Regions from separate parts of the Halomonas sp. B23F22_3 genome, predicted to be linked through region 1. Evidence: predicted binding sites of a transcription regulator. Region 1 holds the regulator's gene; each other region holds the start of a gene.
The links. The regulator sigma-54, encoded in region 1, starts transcription at its own class of promoters, with help from an activator protein. The targets are predictions, from matches to a motif close to TGGCACNNNNNTTGCTNT.

Region 2: the regulator sigma-54 is predicted to act here: its motif matches at 1,686-1,703, upstream of ACGTNG_RS07015 (P-II family nitrogen regulator).
Region 3: the regulator sigma-54 is predicted to act here: its motif matches at 1,670-1,687, upstream of glnL (nitrogen regulation protein NR(II)).
Region 4: the regulator sigma-54 is predicted to act here: its motif matches at 1,580-1,597, upstream of glnA (glutamate--ammonia ligase).

The regions. Positions count from the first base shown of each region.
Region 1 is NZ_JBIEKG010000005.1:295,717-298,908, reverse strand. It holds gene hpf (ribosome hibernation-promoting factor, HPF/YfiA family) at 1-200, opposite strand, end outside; gene ACGTNG_RS13435 (RNA polymerase factor sigma-54) at 370-1,785, opposite strand; gene lptB (LPS export ABC transporter ATP-binding protein) at 1,940-2,665, opposite strand; gene lptA (lipopolysaccharide transport periplasmic protein LptA) at 2,665-3,192, opposite strand; gene lptC (LPS export ABC transporter periplasmic protein LptC) at 3,192-3,192, opposite strand, start outside.
Region 2 is NZ_JBIEKG010000003.1:126,481-129,672, forward strand. It holds gene ACGTNG_RS07005 (YifB family Mg chelatase-like AAA ATPase) at 1-1,010, opposite strand, end outside; gene ACGTNG_RS07010 (accessory factor UbiK family protein) at 1,084-1,473, opposite strand; gene ACGTNG_RS07015 (P-II family nitrogen regulator) at 1,766-2,104, shown strand; gene amtB (ammonium transporter AmtB) at 2,143-3,192, shown strand, end outside.
Region 3 is NZ_JBIEKG010000003.1:542,282-545,473, reverse strand. It holds gene glnG (nitrogen regulation protein NR(I)) at 1-564, opposite strand, end outside; gene glnL (nitrogen regulation protein NR(II)) at 557-1,603, opposite strand; gene ACGTNG_RS08920 (DUF4124 domain-containing protein) at 2,201-2,788, opposite strand; gene ACGTNG_RS08915 (ZIP family metal transporter) at 2,939-3,192, shown strand, end outside.
Region 4 is NZ_JBIEKG010000003.1:538,549-541,740, reverse strand. It holds gene glnA (glutamate--ammonia ligase) at 36-1,442, opposite strand; gene ACGTNG_RS08905 (glycosyltransferase family A protein) at 2,027-2,566, shown strand; gene typA (translational GTPase TypA) at 2,706-3,192, shown strand, end outside.

The sequences.
Region 1 (3,192 bases):
TCCATGGCTTCGGCATGGAGGTCGGCCCCGGAGGCATGCAGGGTGCAGGCCGCCTGCTGGCGCTCCTTCTCCACGGAGAGGGTGACCTGCACGTTGGTGATGTTGTCGTAATGACGCTCGACGCGGGTCAGTTTTTCCTGCACATAGTCACGCAGTGCGTCGGTCAGTTCCACATGATGGCCGGTGATGTTGACTTGCATGACACGCTCCTTGCTCTTACGGGGTGTGAGTCGATTGTAACCCTTTTTAGCGTCCTGCATACCCCCTCGGTCGGGGGCGACAAGACTCTCGTCGAAAGGCGTCAATTCAATCGCTTGCGCGTGCGTCGACGGCCGGGATTCGGGCGCGTCGAGACGCCATTCGCGGCGTTCAACGCAGGCGCTTGCGCTCGCTGGAGGAGGGGATGCCCATCCCCTCGCGATATTTCGCGACCGTGCGTCGCGCCACGCTGATGCCGGCCTCGTCGAGCAGGGCAACCAGCCGGCTGTCCGAGAGGGGCTTGCGGGGCGGTTCGTCCTGGATCAACTTGCGGATTCGCGCACGGATCGCGGTGCTGGAGTGGGCGTCACTATCGCCGCTGCCGCCCACCTGGCTCGAGAAGAAGTACTTGAGCTCGAACATGCCGCGCGGAGTGTGGATGAACTTCTGGGTGGTGACCCGCGAGATGGTCGACTCGTGCATCTCCACGACCTGGGCGATATCCGCCAGGATCAGCGGCTTCATGGCCTCCTCGCCGCGCTCCAGGAAGTCGAGCTGGCGCACCATGATCTCGCGACCCACCCGCAGCAGGGTGTCGTTGCGGCTGGAGAGGCTCTTCATCAGCCAGCGCGCCTCCTGCAGGTGGTCCTTGAGGAACTGGTTGTCCGCGCTCTTGTCGGCGCGCCGAATCAGGGCGGCGTAGTCCGGCTGGATGCGCAGGCGCGGCATGGCCTCGGGGTTGAGCTCCACCTGCCAGCCCTCGCGGGTATGACGGGCCACGAGGTCGGGAATCACGTAGTCCCTGTCGCCCTCGCCGAAGGCGCTGCCGGGGCGCGGGTCCAGCGAGCGTACCAGGCCGATGGCCGTGTCGAGGGCCTCGTCGTCGAGGCCCAGGCGGCGTTTGAGCAGGCGGCGATCGTCGCCGGCCAGCGCCTCGAGGAACTGGCGGACCAACCGGCGGGCCTGGGGCAGCAGCGGGGTGTCGTCGGGCAGCGTGGCGAGCTGCAGCATCAGGCACTCGCGCAGGTCGCGGGCGAAGACGCCGGTGGGCTCGAACTGCTGGAGGCGCAGCAGCACCTGCTCGACCTCCCGGCTCCTGAGCCCCGTAAGGCCCTGGGCCTTGAGGCCGTCGCGGATCTCGTCCAGGGGCTGGGTGAGGTAGCCGTCGCCGTTGACGGCGTCGATCAGGCTCTCGGCGATGCGCATCTGGCGCTCGTCCAGGTCGGTCATCGCCAGCTGCCAGGCCAGATGACCCTGGAGGCTCTGGCCCGCGGCCTGGCGTTCGAAGTCGGGCGCCTCGCCGCCGGCGGGGGCGCTGCCGAGGTCCTGGTAGGTGTCGGACCAGTCGCTGTCGGTGGCGAGCTCGTCGGGAATCTCGCTGGCCCAGTCGTCGTCGGGCGTCTCGCTCACCGCCTGTTCGCCGAACTCTTCCTCGACGTCCAGCAGGGGGTTGGATTCCAGCGCCTGCTGGATCTCCTGGCGCAGGTCCAGGGTCGAGAGCTGCAGCAGGGCGATGGCCTGCTGCAGTTGGGGCGTCATGGTCAGCTGGGTGCCGACCCGAAGCTGCAGGGAAGCCTTCATGGCCATGAGAGGAGTTCCCTCGACGTGCCGAAAGATCCCACCCTAGCCGCTGGACGCGGGGGGTGCAACCGAAGAAATAGCAACAATCGTGCCAGGATCAAACGGCGTGCCGCCGGCGAATAACGATATTTATATCAGTGTATTGCGATCGAGGAAGCGCTCAGAGGCGGAAGTCCTGGCCCAGGTAGACGTCGCGGACGCGCTGGTTGGCAAGGATCGCCTCGGCATCTCCCTCGGCGATGATCCGCCCGTCGCCGACGATGTAGGCGGTGTCGCAGATGTCGAGGGTCTCGCGGACGTTGTGGTCGGTGATCAGCACGCCGATGTCGCGCGCCTTGAGCTGGCGAATGATGCCCTTGATCTCGCCCACCGAGATCGGGTCGACCCCGGCGAAGGGTTCGTCGAGCAGGATGAAGGCGGGCTCGGTGGCCAGCGCCCGGGCGATCTCGACTCGCCGCCGTTCGCCCCCGGAGAGGCTCATGCCGAGGTTGTCGCGGATGTGGGTCACGTGGAAGTCCTCGAGCAGCTCCTCGAGCCGGCGCTCGCGGCCGGCGCGGTCGAGATCGCGGCGTGTCTCGAGGATCGCCATGATGTTGTCGGCGACCGACAGCTTGCGAAAGATCGAGGCCTCCTGGGGCAGGTAGCCGATGCCGGCCCGGGCGCGCTCGTGCATGGCGGCCCTGGACAGGTCGAGCTCGTCGATATGCACCGCGCCGGCGTCGGCGCGCACCAGGCCGACGATCATGTAGAAGGAGGTGGTCTTGCCGGCCCCGTTGGGTCCGAGCAGGCCGACGATCCGGCCCTGCTCGATGGAGAGGCTGATGTCCTGCACCACCCGGCGCCGCTTGTAGCTCTTGGCCAGGTGTTCGGCCCTCAGGGTCTTCATCACGGGCCATCCTGCTGTTCGGGCTCGAGGGTCATGCGCACGCGCTGGCTCTCCTCGACGCCTTGCGCCTCGGAGCGCGCCTGGACGACGCGCCGGTCGAGGAAGTATTCGAGGTAGCCGCCGTCGAAGGTGTCGCCGCCCTGGTGAAGCTCGGCGCGGTCGATCAGCTCGATGCGCCGCTCGGCGACGTGGTAGACCACGGTGCGTCCCCAGCCGCGCACCAGCGGCTCGTCCGGGGCGGGCTTCTGCTCGATGTAGGCGCGCTCGCCGGTGGCGGTGGCGAGGGTAAGCTGGCCCTGATCGTTGCGGCGGATCTCCACCCGCGCGCCGGTCAGCTGCATGCTGCCCTGGCGGATCTCCACGTCGCCGGTGTAGACGGCGGTGCCGGCGCGATCGTCGAGGTCGAGGCGGTCGGCCTCCACCTGGATCGGGGCGCTGGCATCACCCTCCAGGGCCAGGGTCGGGGTGCTGCCGAGCAGCAGGCCGATGACGCCGAGGGTCAGCAGGGGGGCGAAGGAGGCTCGCAT
Region 2 (3,192 bases), on a different contig from region 1:
CCGGCGGGAAAGCGCCGCTCGTGGTTGGCCCGGGCGATATGGATCTGCCCCGACTCCATGGGCTCGCGCATCACCTCCAGCACGTGGCGGGAGAACTCCGGCAGCTCGTCGAGGAAAAGCACGCCCCGATGGGCCAGGGAGATCTCGCCGGGGCGCGGCTTCGAGCCGCCGCCCACCAGGGCCACGGCGCTGGCGGTGTGGTGCGGGGCGCGAAAGGGGCGCACGCCCCACTCGGCGGCGTGGGACAGCCCGCTGACCGAGCGGATCGCCGCCACCTCCAGCGCCTCCTGCTCGGTGAGCGGCGGCAGGATGCCCGGCAGGCGACTGGCCAGCATGGTCTTGCCGGTGCCGGGCGGCCCGGCGAACAGAAGATTGTGGCCGCCGGCCGCCGCCACCTCCAAGGCGCGGCGCGCCTGGTGCTGGCCGCGCACGTCGGCGAGGTCGGGCGCCGGCGTCGAGGCCGGGGCGGGGCCGGGGGCGCGATGCGGGAGCAGCGGCGTCTGGCCGAGCAGGTGGGCCACCACCTCGAGCAGGTGATCGGCGGGCAGCACCTCCAAATCGCCGGCCAGGGCCGCCTCATCGGCGTTGGCCCGGGGCACGATCAGCCGGCGGCGCGCCTGGCGCGTGGCCATGGCCATCGGCAACACGCCGCTGAGCGGGCGAAGCCGGCCGTCCAGGGCCAGCTCGCCGGCGCACTCGACCCCGTCGAGGGCCTCGGGCGGCACCTGCCCCGAGGCCACCAGCAGCCCCAGGGCGATGGGCAGGTCGAAGCGACCGCCCTCCTTGGGCAGGTCGGCGGGGGCGAGATTGAGGGTGATGCGGCGCAGGGGAAAGTCGAAGCCGGCGTTGACCAGGGCGCTGCGGACGCGCTCGCGGCTCTCCTTCACCGCGGCCTCCGGCAGGCCCACCAGGGTGATGCCGGGCAGTCCATTGGCCAGGTGCACCTCGACCAGCACCTCGGGCGCCTCGAGGCCGAGGCCGGCCCGGGTGTGGATGATTGCCAGCGTCATGCGCGATCCCTCGCTGCCTGTGTGACCTCAGGCTAGACCAGGCCGGCAAGGGGCGCCCGACGCCGGGCGAGGATCAGCGGTGGGACTCGCCGGCGCCGGCGTCTTCCTCGGGGCGCGCATCGTCGCCGCCTGCCTCGGGGGTCGGCTCCTGCGGGGAGCCGGCACTCAGCGCCTCCGGCAGCGGCTCGGCCGAAGCGCTCGCGGCCTCCCGCGAGGGGGCGGTGTCGAGAGCCTCTTCCAGTGCCGCCACCTGCTGCTCGAGGGCCTCGACCCGCGACCGGGTGCGCTGCATCACGTCCATCAGGATGTCGAAGTCCTCCCGCGACACCAGCTCCAGGCGATCGAAGGCGCCCTTGACCACCTGCTGGATGCCCTTCTGCACCTCTTCCGGGGCCTGGGATGCCCCCTGCAGCCGGTCGCCGATCTGCTGGGCCAGGCGGCTGATGCGATCGTGGCTCACCATGGTGTCTCTCCTGAATCGTCAATGGATGCCTCGCCAAAGGATACGCAAGCCACCGGCAGCGCGCACCATCCGCCGCTGCCTGCTGATGGTGCATATGCGCCACGGCAAAGCACTAAAAAAGTGCGCGCTCGCCGCCCGACTCGCGCCCCCCGCCGCACGAGAAGCCAACGGCCCCATCCAGACAACTGATTTCACGCCACTATTATGAGAAGTGGCACGGTTCACGCAGCGTCAGGACAACCACTTCTCGGGGGGCACCACGCCGCCCACTTTCAAGCAGGGGAGATCCGTCATGAAGCTGATCACCGCCATCATCAAGCCCTTCAAGCTCGACGACGTCCGCGAGGCGCTCGCCGATAACGGCGTGCAGGGCATCACCGTCACCGAGGTCAAGGGCTTCGGCCGCCAGAAGGGCCACACCGAGCTCTATCGCGGTGCAGAGTACGTCGTCGACTTCCTGCCCAAGGTCAAGGTCGAGGTCGCCGTGGACGACGGCCGCCTCGAGACCGTGCTGGACGCCATCTGCAGCGCGGCCAACAGCGGCAAGATCGGCGACGGCAAGGTCTTCGTCACGCCGCTGGAGGACGTGATCCGCATCCGTACCGGCGAACGCGGTGCCGATGCCGTCTGACTGCCCCTCCCTTTCCTTCCCGACGTGGAGAGACACCCATGAGTGAACTTCCCGAACTGAGCTACGCGCTCGATACCTTCTACTTCTTGATCTGCGGCGTGCTGGTGATGTGGATGGCCGCCGGCTTCTCGATGCTCGAGGCGGGCCTGGTGCGCTCCAAGAACACCGCCGAGATCCTCACCAAGAACATCGCCCTGTTCGCGATCGCCTGCACCATGTACCTGCTGGTCGGCTACTACGTGATGTACTCCAGCGACGCCGGCGGCTTCCTGCCGAGCCTGGGTGCACTGATCGGCAGCGAGAACGGAGTCGAGGCGGTGCTCGCCGGCGGTGATGACGCCCCCTACTACTCCATGCGCTCGGACTTCTTCTTCCAGGTGGTGTTCGTGGCTACCGCCATGTCCATCGTCTCCGGCGCCGTGGCCGAGCGCATGAAGCTGTGGGCCTTTCTGGCCTTCGCCGTGGTGATGACCGGCTTCATCTACCCGGTCTCCGGCTACTGGACCTGGGGCGGCGGCTGGCTGGCCGAGGTCGGCTACTCCGACTACGCCGGTTCGGGCATCGTGCACCTCGCCGGTGCGGCGGCGGCGCTCGCCGGGGTCATCGTGCTCGGCCCGCGCAAGGGCAAGTACGGCAAGAACGGCAGCATCTACGCCATCCCCGGCGCCAACCTGCCGCTGGCGACCCTGGGTACCTTCATCCTGTGGATGGGCTGGTTCGGCTTCAACGGCGGCTCCGAGCTGAAGATGTCCGACGTCGCCTCCGCCAACAACGTGGCCCAGGTGTTCGTGAACACTAACGCGGCCGCCGCCGGTGGCGTGATCGCCGCGCTGATCCTGGCCAAGCTGTGGTTCCGCAAGGCCGACCTGACCATGTCGCTGAATGGCGCCCTGGCGGGCCTGGTGGCCATCACCGCCGACCCGCTCTCGCCCAGCGCCCTGGGCGCCGCCCTGATCGGTGCCGTGGGTGGCCTGCTGGTGGTCGTCGCCATCGTGACCCTGGACAAGCTGAAGCTGGACGACCCGGTGGGTGCCATCTCCGTGCACGGCGTGGTGGGCATCTGGGGCGTGCTGGCCGTGCCGCTGACC
Region 3 (3,192 bases), on a different contig from region 1:
GGCGCGCGGGCTGTGCTGGTGCAGGGCGCGGGCGACGCGCTCCTTGCCGGTGCCCGACTCGCCGTTGATCAGCACCGTGATGTGCGAGTGGGAGAGCCGGCCGATGGCGCGGAACACCTCCTGCATGGCCGGCGCCTCTCCGATGATCTCGGCATCCAGCCCCTCGGGCACGCTGACCGGGCGCTTGCGCTCGCGGGCGTGGGCCACCGCCCGGCGCACCAGGGCCAGCGCCTCGTCGACGTCGAAGGGCTTGGGCAGGTACTCGAAGGCACCGCCCTGGTAGGAGGCCACGGCGCTGTCCAGGTCCGAGTGGGCGGTCATCACGATCACGGGCAACTCCGGGTGGGCCTCGCGCACCCGGGCCATCAGGTCCAGGCCGTCGAGCCCCGGCATGCGGATATCGGTGACCAGCACCTCGGGCGGATCCTCGAGCAGGCGCTCGAGGGCGTGATCGGCGCGCTCATGGGTCTCCACCTCGAGATCGGGCTGGGCCAGGGCTCGCTCCAGCACCCAGCGAATGGCGCGATCGTCGTCGACGACCACGACGCGGGCGGCATCAGTCATGGTGCTTCTCCAGCGGAATCAGCAATCGGAATTGGGTGTGGCCGGGGCGCGAATCGCACTCGATGAGCCCCTGGTGCTGGTGCAGAATCGACTGGGCGATCGAGAGCCCCAGGCCGCTGCCCTCGGCGCGACCGGAGACCATCGGATAGAAGAGCGTCTCGCGCAGCGACTCGGGGATCCCCGGGCCGTTGTCGATGACCGCCACCTCGCAGACCAGCCGGTGACGCTCGGCGCCCAGGGTGAACTGACGCCGGGCGCGGGTGCGCAGCGTGAGCCGCGGCGAGGCGGTGCCGGCCTCGGTCATCGCCTCCACGGCGTTGCGCGCCACGTTGAGCAGCGCCTGGATCATCTGCGACTCGTCGCCCGAGAGTTCCGGCAGGCTAGGATCGTAGTCGCGCTCGATCCATACCGCCGGGTGCTCGACGATCAGCAGCGAGCGGACCCGCTCGAGCACCTTGTGGATGTTGAGCGGCTCGTGGCGGATCATCCGGTTGGGCCCCAGCATCGAATCGACGAGGTCGCGCAGCCGATCGACCTCCTCGATGATGATGCGAGTGAACTCCTGCAGACCGGGGTCGGCGAGATCCCGCTCCAGCAGCTGGGCCGCCCCGCGGATGCCCCCCAGGGGGTTCTTGACCTCGTGGGCCAGCCCGCGGGCCAGCACCTTGATGGTCTCCTGGCGAGTCTGCAGCGCCTCCTCCCGGGAGATCCGCAGCAGCCGGTCGCGGGGCTCCATCTCCAGCAGCAGCTCGTCCGGGGAGAGGGGGGTGACGGTGTAGTCGACGGTCAGCGGCTCGCCGGTGGGCCGGATCAGGCGCGCCTCGCGCTGAGTGAAGGGGTGGAATTCGTCCCGGGCCTTGGCCAGCAGCGCACCTATATCCTCCTCCCCCTCCACCAGGGCAGGCAGCGGCTGGCCCTGCAGGCGGCTCAGGCTGATCGCCAGCAGCGCCTCGGCGGCCGGGTTCATCCAGCGCAGCCGCAGCTCGCCGTCGAGCAGCAGCACCGCGGTGGTGAGGTGTTCCATCAAGCGTCGATACATGAAGCCGTCCTGCCCGATCCGATGAGCGCCTTTCGAAGAAGCGCCGTGAGCCTGCACTGGAGAGGACCTGCAAGAAGCGCGCCACCTCATGAAGCGGCTGGCAGCGCCTTCCCGGGGCAGGACCGCCCCATCTTGGCGCACCACTTTAGTGCATAAGGCCGTCGAACGCCCGTTTACGTGCAGCCAGGGCATCGAGCCTCGCTCGCTGCCTCAACCGGCCGAGCGATCGGGGCGCATCACGGGCGGTAGCGGGCGCTACATTCGCGTATCACCCGGGAAGCGAGCGAGCTTCTAGGGGGCGTGCCGGTGATACGGGGGCGAAGGATAGTGGGGCGGGGGGGGCCGGGTGGGAGGGTAATGGGGCCTGGTATGCCGAGGCGGACGATGCCAGGGTGGACGATGATGGCCCGGGCGATCGCCACTCTCCTCCCTCGGCTTGCCGCGCAGCCGATCGAGCACCTCGAAGGCGCCCCCCTCCTTTATCCGGTCGGCGTGATCGAAGGCATCGAAGTGTCCGTCGTCGCGAGGCATGAACTCGCGACAGGGCCAACGGGTGCCGTCCGGACACGGCGGCCGATGCGTCCGGCGAGGGGCGAACTAACCGCTCGGGTTGTTGGGGTTGCGGGGCAGGTTGACGCTGGCCCGCTGCACGTAGAGGGTCACCGGCGAGGTGCGATGGCGGACCGCCCCGCCGTCATCCAGGAGCTCGGCCTGCAGCACGTGCTCCCCGCGCGCGAGGTTGTTGAGCATGAAGGTATCGGTATGCATGGCCGATTGGCTGACCCGCCCGTCGACCAGCAGGCGCACCCGATGGTCCTCGCGCAGCTCGGGCTGGATGCCCAGGGTCACCTGGACGTTGCCGGCCGCGCCGGTGGGCAGGGTCTCCTCCTGGGCGGGCGAGAGGATGCCGAAGCGATCGTAGGGCATGAACGGCTGCCCCGGGGCGGCCGCGTCGGGCTCGCCCTGTCCGCCCTGTCCGCCCTGCACGGCGGGCGCCATGCCCGCCGTCTCGGCCGGGCTCGGCACCACGGTAAGCGGGTCGAGCGTCACCGCCTCGCCGCCCCCCTCGGGGTTGTCGGTGAACACCACGTTGCCCTGGGCGTCGGTGGTGCGGTAGATGGGCTGGGCGTGAGCCGCCAGGCTCAACGACAATCCCAGCGCCACCACTGCCAGTGCCTTGTTCATGCGCCGATTCCTGCGTTGCCGATGGGTTTCCCTTTATGATGCAAGACTAGCGCAGAAGCGACCGCCCAAGGAACGCGAATGCCCCCCCGGACGAGATCGAGGCGACCGCCGGGGGAGTCGGCACGCCCCGATGGAGAGAGGAGACGACGCATGGACGCCTGGCAGACGGTGATCGTCCTCACGCTGATGGCCGGCATGGCGATGCCGATGGGCGCCTGGCTGGCGCGGGTGGAGTGCATCCCGATCGACTGGCTCGAGAACGAGCTGCGCCACGGCATCATCGCCTTCGGCGGCGGCGCCCTGCTCTCCGCGGTGGCGCTGGTGCTGGTCCCGGACAGCCTGCCGGCCCTCGGCATCGCCACCGCCACGGGCTGTTTCGTGGCCGGCGGGCTGGCCTTCATGGC
Region 4 (3,192 bases), on a different contig from region 1:
TTTCGATGCTGGGGCGGCGCCGGGGCGCCGCGGGATCAGCAGCTGTAGTACATGTCGAACTCGATCGGGTGCGTGGTCATGCGGATGCGTTCCACGTCTTCCTCGAGCAGCTCGATGTAGGCATCGATCATGTCGTCGGTGAAGACGCCACCCTCGGTGAGGAAGCTGCGGTCGGCGTCCAGCGCCTCGAGGGCCTGGTCCAGGCTCTCGGCCACGGTCGGGATCGACTTGCCCTCTTCCGGCGGCAGGTCATAGAGGTTCTTGTCCATGGCATCGCCGGGGTGGATCTTGTTGCGGATGCCGTCGATGCCGGCCATCAGCATCGCCGCGAAGCACAGGTAGGGGTTGGCGGTCGGGTCCGGGAAGCGGGCCTCGACGCGCTTGCCCTTGGGGCTCGCGGTATAGGGGATACGGATGGAGGCGGAGCGGTTACGGGCGCTGTAAGCCAGCATCACCGGCGCCTCGAAGCCCGGCACCAGACGCTTGTAAGAGTTGGTGGAGGCGTTGGTGAAGGCGTTCAGGGCACGCGCGTGCTTGATGATGCCGCCGATGTAGTAGAGCGCCATCTCGGAGAGACCCGCGTACTCGTCGCCGGCGAACTGGTTGGTGCCGTCCTTCCAGAACGACTGGTGCACGTGCATGCCGCTGCCGTTGTCGCCGACCAGCGGCTTGGGCATGAAGGTCGCGGTCTTGCCGTATGCGTGAGCCACGTTGTGGATCACGTACTTCATCTCCTGGACCTCGTCGGCCTTCTTGACCAGGGTGTTGAACTTCACGCCGATCTCGTTCTGGCCGGCGTTGGCCACCTCGTGGTGGTGCACCTCGACCGACTGGCCGATGGCCTCGAGGGTGTTGCACATGGCGCCGCGGATGTCGTGGAAGCTGTCCACCGGCGGCACCGGGAAGTAGCCGCCCTTGACCCGCGGACGGTGGGCGAGGTTACCGCCCTCCACCGGACGATCGGTGGACCAGGCGCCCTCTTCGGAGGAGATCTTGTACATGGAGCCCTCGATATCGGACTTCCAGTGCACCTCGTCGAAGATGAAGAACTCGGGCTCCGGACCGAAGAAGGCGGTGTCGCCCAGGCCAGAGGACTGCAGGAAGGCCTCGGCGCGCTTGGCGATGGAGCGCGGGTCGCGCTCGTAGCCCTGCATGGTGGCCGGCTCGATGATGTCGCAGCGCAGCACCAGGGTGGCATCTTCGGTGAAGGGGTCGAGGAAGCCGGAGCCGTCTTCCGGGCGCAGGATCATGTCGGACTCGTTGATGCCCTTCCAGCCGGAGATGGAGGAGCCGTCGAACATCTGACCGTTCTCGAAAAACTCCTCGTCGACGTCACGGGCCGGGATGGTCACGTGCTGTTCCTTGCCGCGCGTATCGGTGAAGCGCAGGTCGATCCACTTCACGTCGTGTTCTTCAATCAGGGCGAGCGTCTTCTCGGACATAGGTCCTCCACAGTGAGCTGGGCTGAAAAGTGTGAGCGGTTGCAGGGCAATGGCGCGGGCTAGTTCCAACGACGTTGTAGCATGCCGCCGGGCCGGTGCCCACGACCACCCTGCCGCATCATGGCCATGCCAGGAACAATGCAGGCTGCGTGCCAACCTTGCACCACCGGGCGGCATAAAAATCACAACCCATTGATAGACATAGGCTTTACTCGACCATCTCTCGCAAAAGCATGCACCAGGATCGCCATTCTCACCGGTGGGATGACCTCTTGATCGCCTTATCGCACCACAAGGGTGCAAAAAGACCGCCTTGCGCACCAGATTGAATCGCACTCCTCGGCCGACATTCGCTTTGCCGGCGGGTCAGCGATGACCTCCCTCATGCCCGACGCAGTCGGAAGGTCATGTCCGCGACACAGAAATATCAGTCGGACGTCCGTTGATACGTGTTAACACCAAAAACTACACTCGTTTACATGGCGGCGCCGACCGGGGTGGCGCGGGCTCCGGAGCGGTGGCGTGGGTCCTGGAGTGAGCGCCATCTCAGAGCCCTGCGCCCTACCATGGGAGGCGACCCGAGCATGATCGTCTGCAGCATCATCCTCGATGCCCGCGCCTCGGGTGCCGGCCTTCCGCGCCGCCTGGCGGCGCTGAGGCCCCTGCGACAGCGCCGCGACCTGCGCCTCGAGGTACTGCTGGCCGACGATACCGGCGATGCACGCCTGCTGCGCATGACCAGCCGCCACGATGTCCGCCTGATCGTCACCGAGGGCACCCCCCTCGGCGACCGCCTCAACACGGCGGTCGCTCACAGCCAGGGCGATGTCCTGCTGTTCCCGGCCTCGGGGCGGCTCATCTCCCCGGGCTGGCTGGTGGATACCCTGGCCGACATCGAGCACCACGGCCGGGACGCCGTGGTGCTGACCACCGCGCGCCCCAACCGGCTGACGCTGTTCTGGCAACGCCTGCGCCACCAGCCCCTCGCCGACACCCTCTGCGTCTCCCGCGCCTGGTTCGAGCGCATCGGTGGCTGCGACCCGTCGCTGGACGGCGAGGCCCTGCCCGACCTCATCGCCCGCCTGCATGCCTGCCAGGCACGCGTCACCGCCGTCGACGCCTGAATGGCGCATTCCCGCGCCTTACGACCGCTCCCAAGCCACTGATATCTGGTCGTGACGGAAGATTCACGGCGACAAAGCTGGTAGCCGTCATCGCCCTGCCCCTATAATGCGGCCCCAATTTTGTCAGCAGGATCCCGTCGTGATCGAGAATCTTCGCAACATCGCCATCATCGCTCACGTCGACCACGGCAAGACCACCCTGGTCGACAAACTGCTCAGCCAGTCCGGCACTCTCGACCGCAAGGCCGAGGGGCAGGAGCGCATCATGGACTCCAATGACCAGGAGAAGGAGCGCGGCATCACCATCCTGGCCAAGAACACGGCGATCCGCTGGCAGGCCCCCGACGGCCAGGACTACCACATCAACATCGTCGACACCCCCGGACACGCCGACTTCGGCGGCGAGGTCGAGCGCGTCATGTCGATGGTCGACTCCGTGCTGCTGCTGGTCGACGCGGTCGACGGCCCCATGCCACAGACCCGCTTCGTGACCCAGAAGGCCTTCGATCAGGGCCTCAAGCCGATCGTCGTGGTCAACAAGATCGACCGCCCCGGCGCGCGCCCCGACTACGTCATCGACCAGATCTTCGACCTGTTCGACAACCTCGGCGCCAGCGATGAGCAGC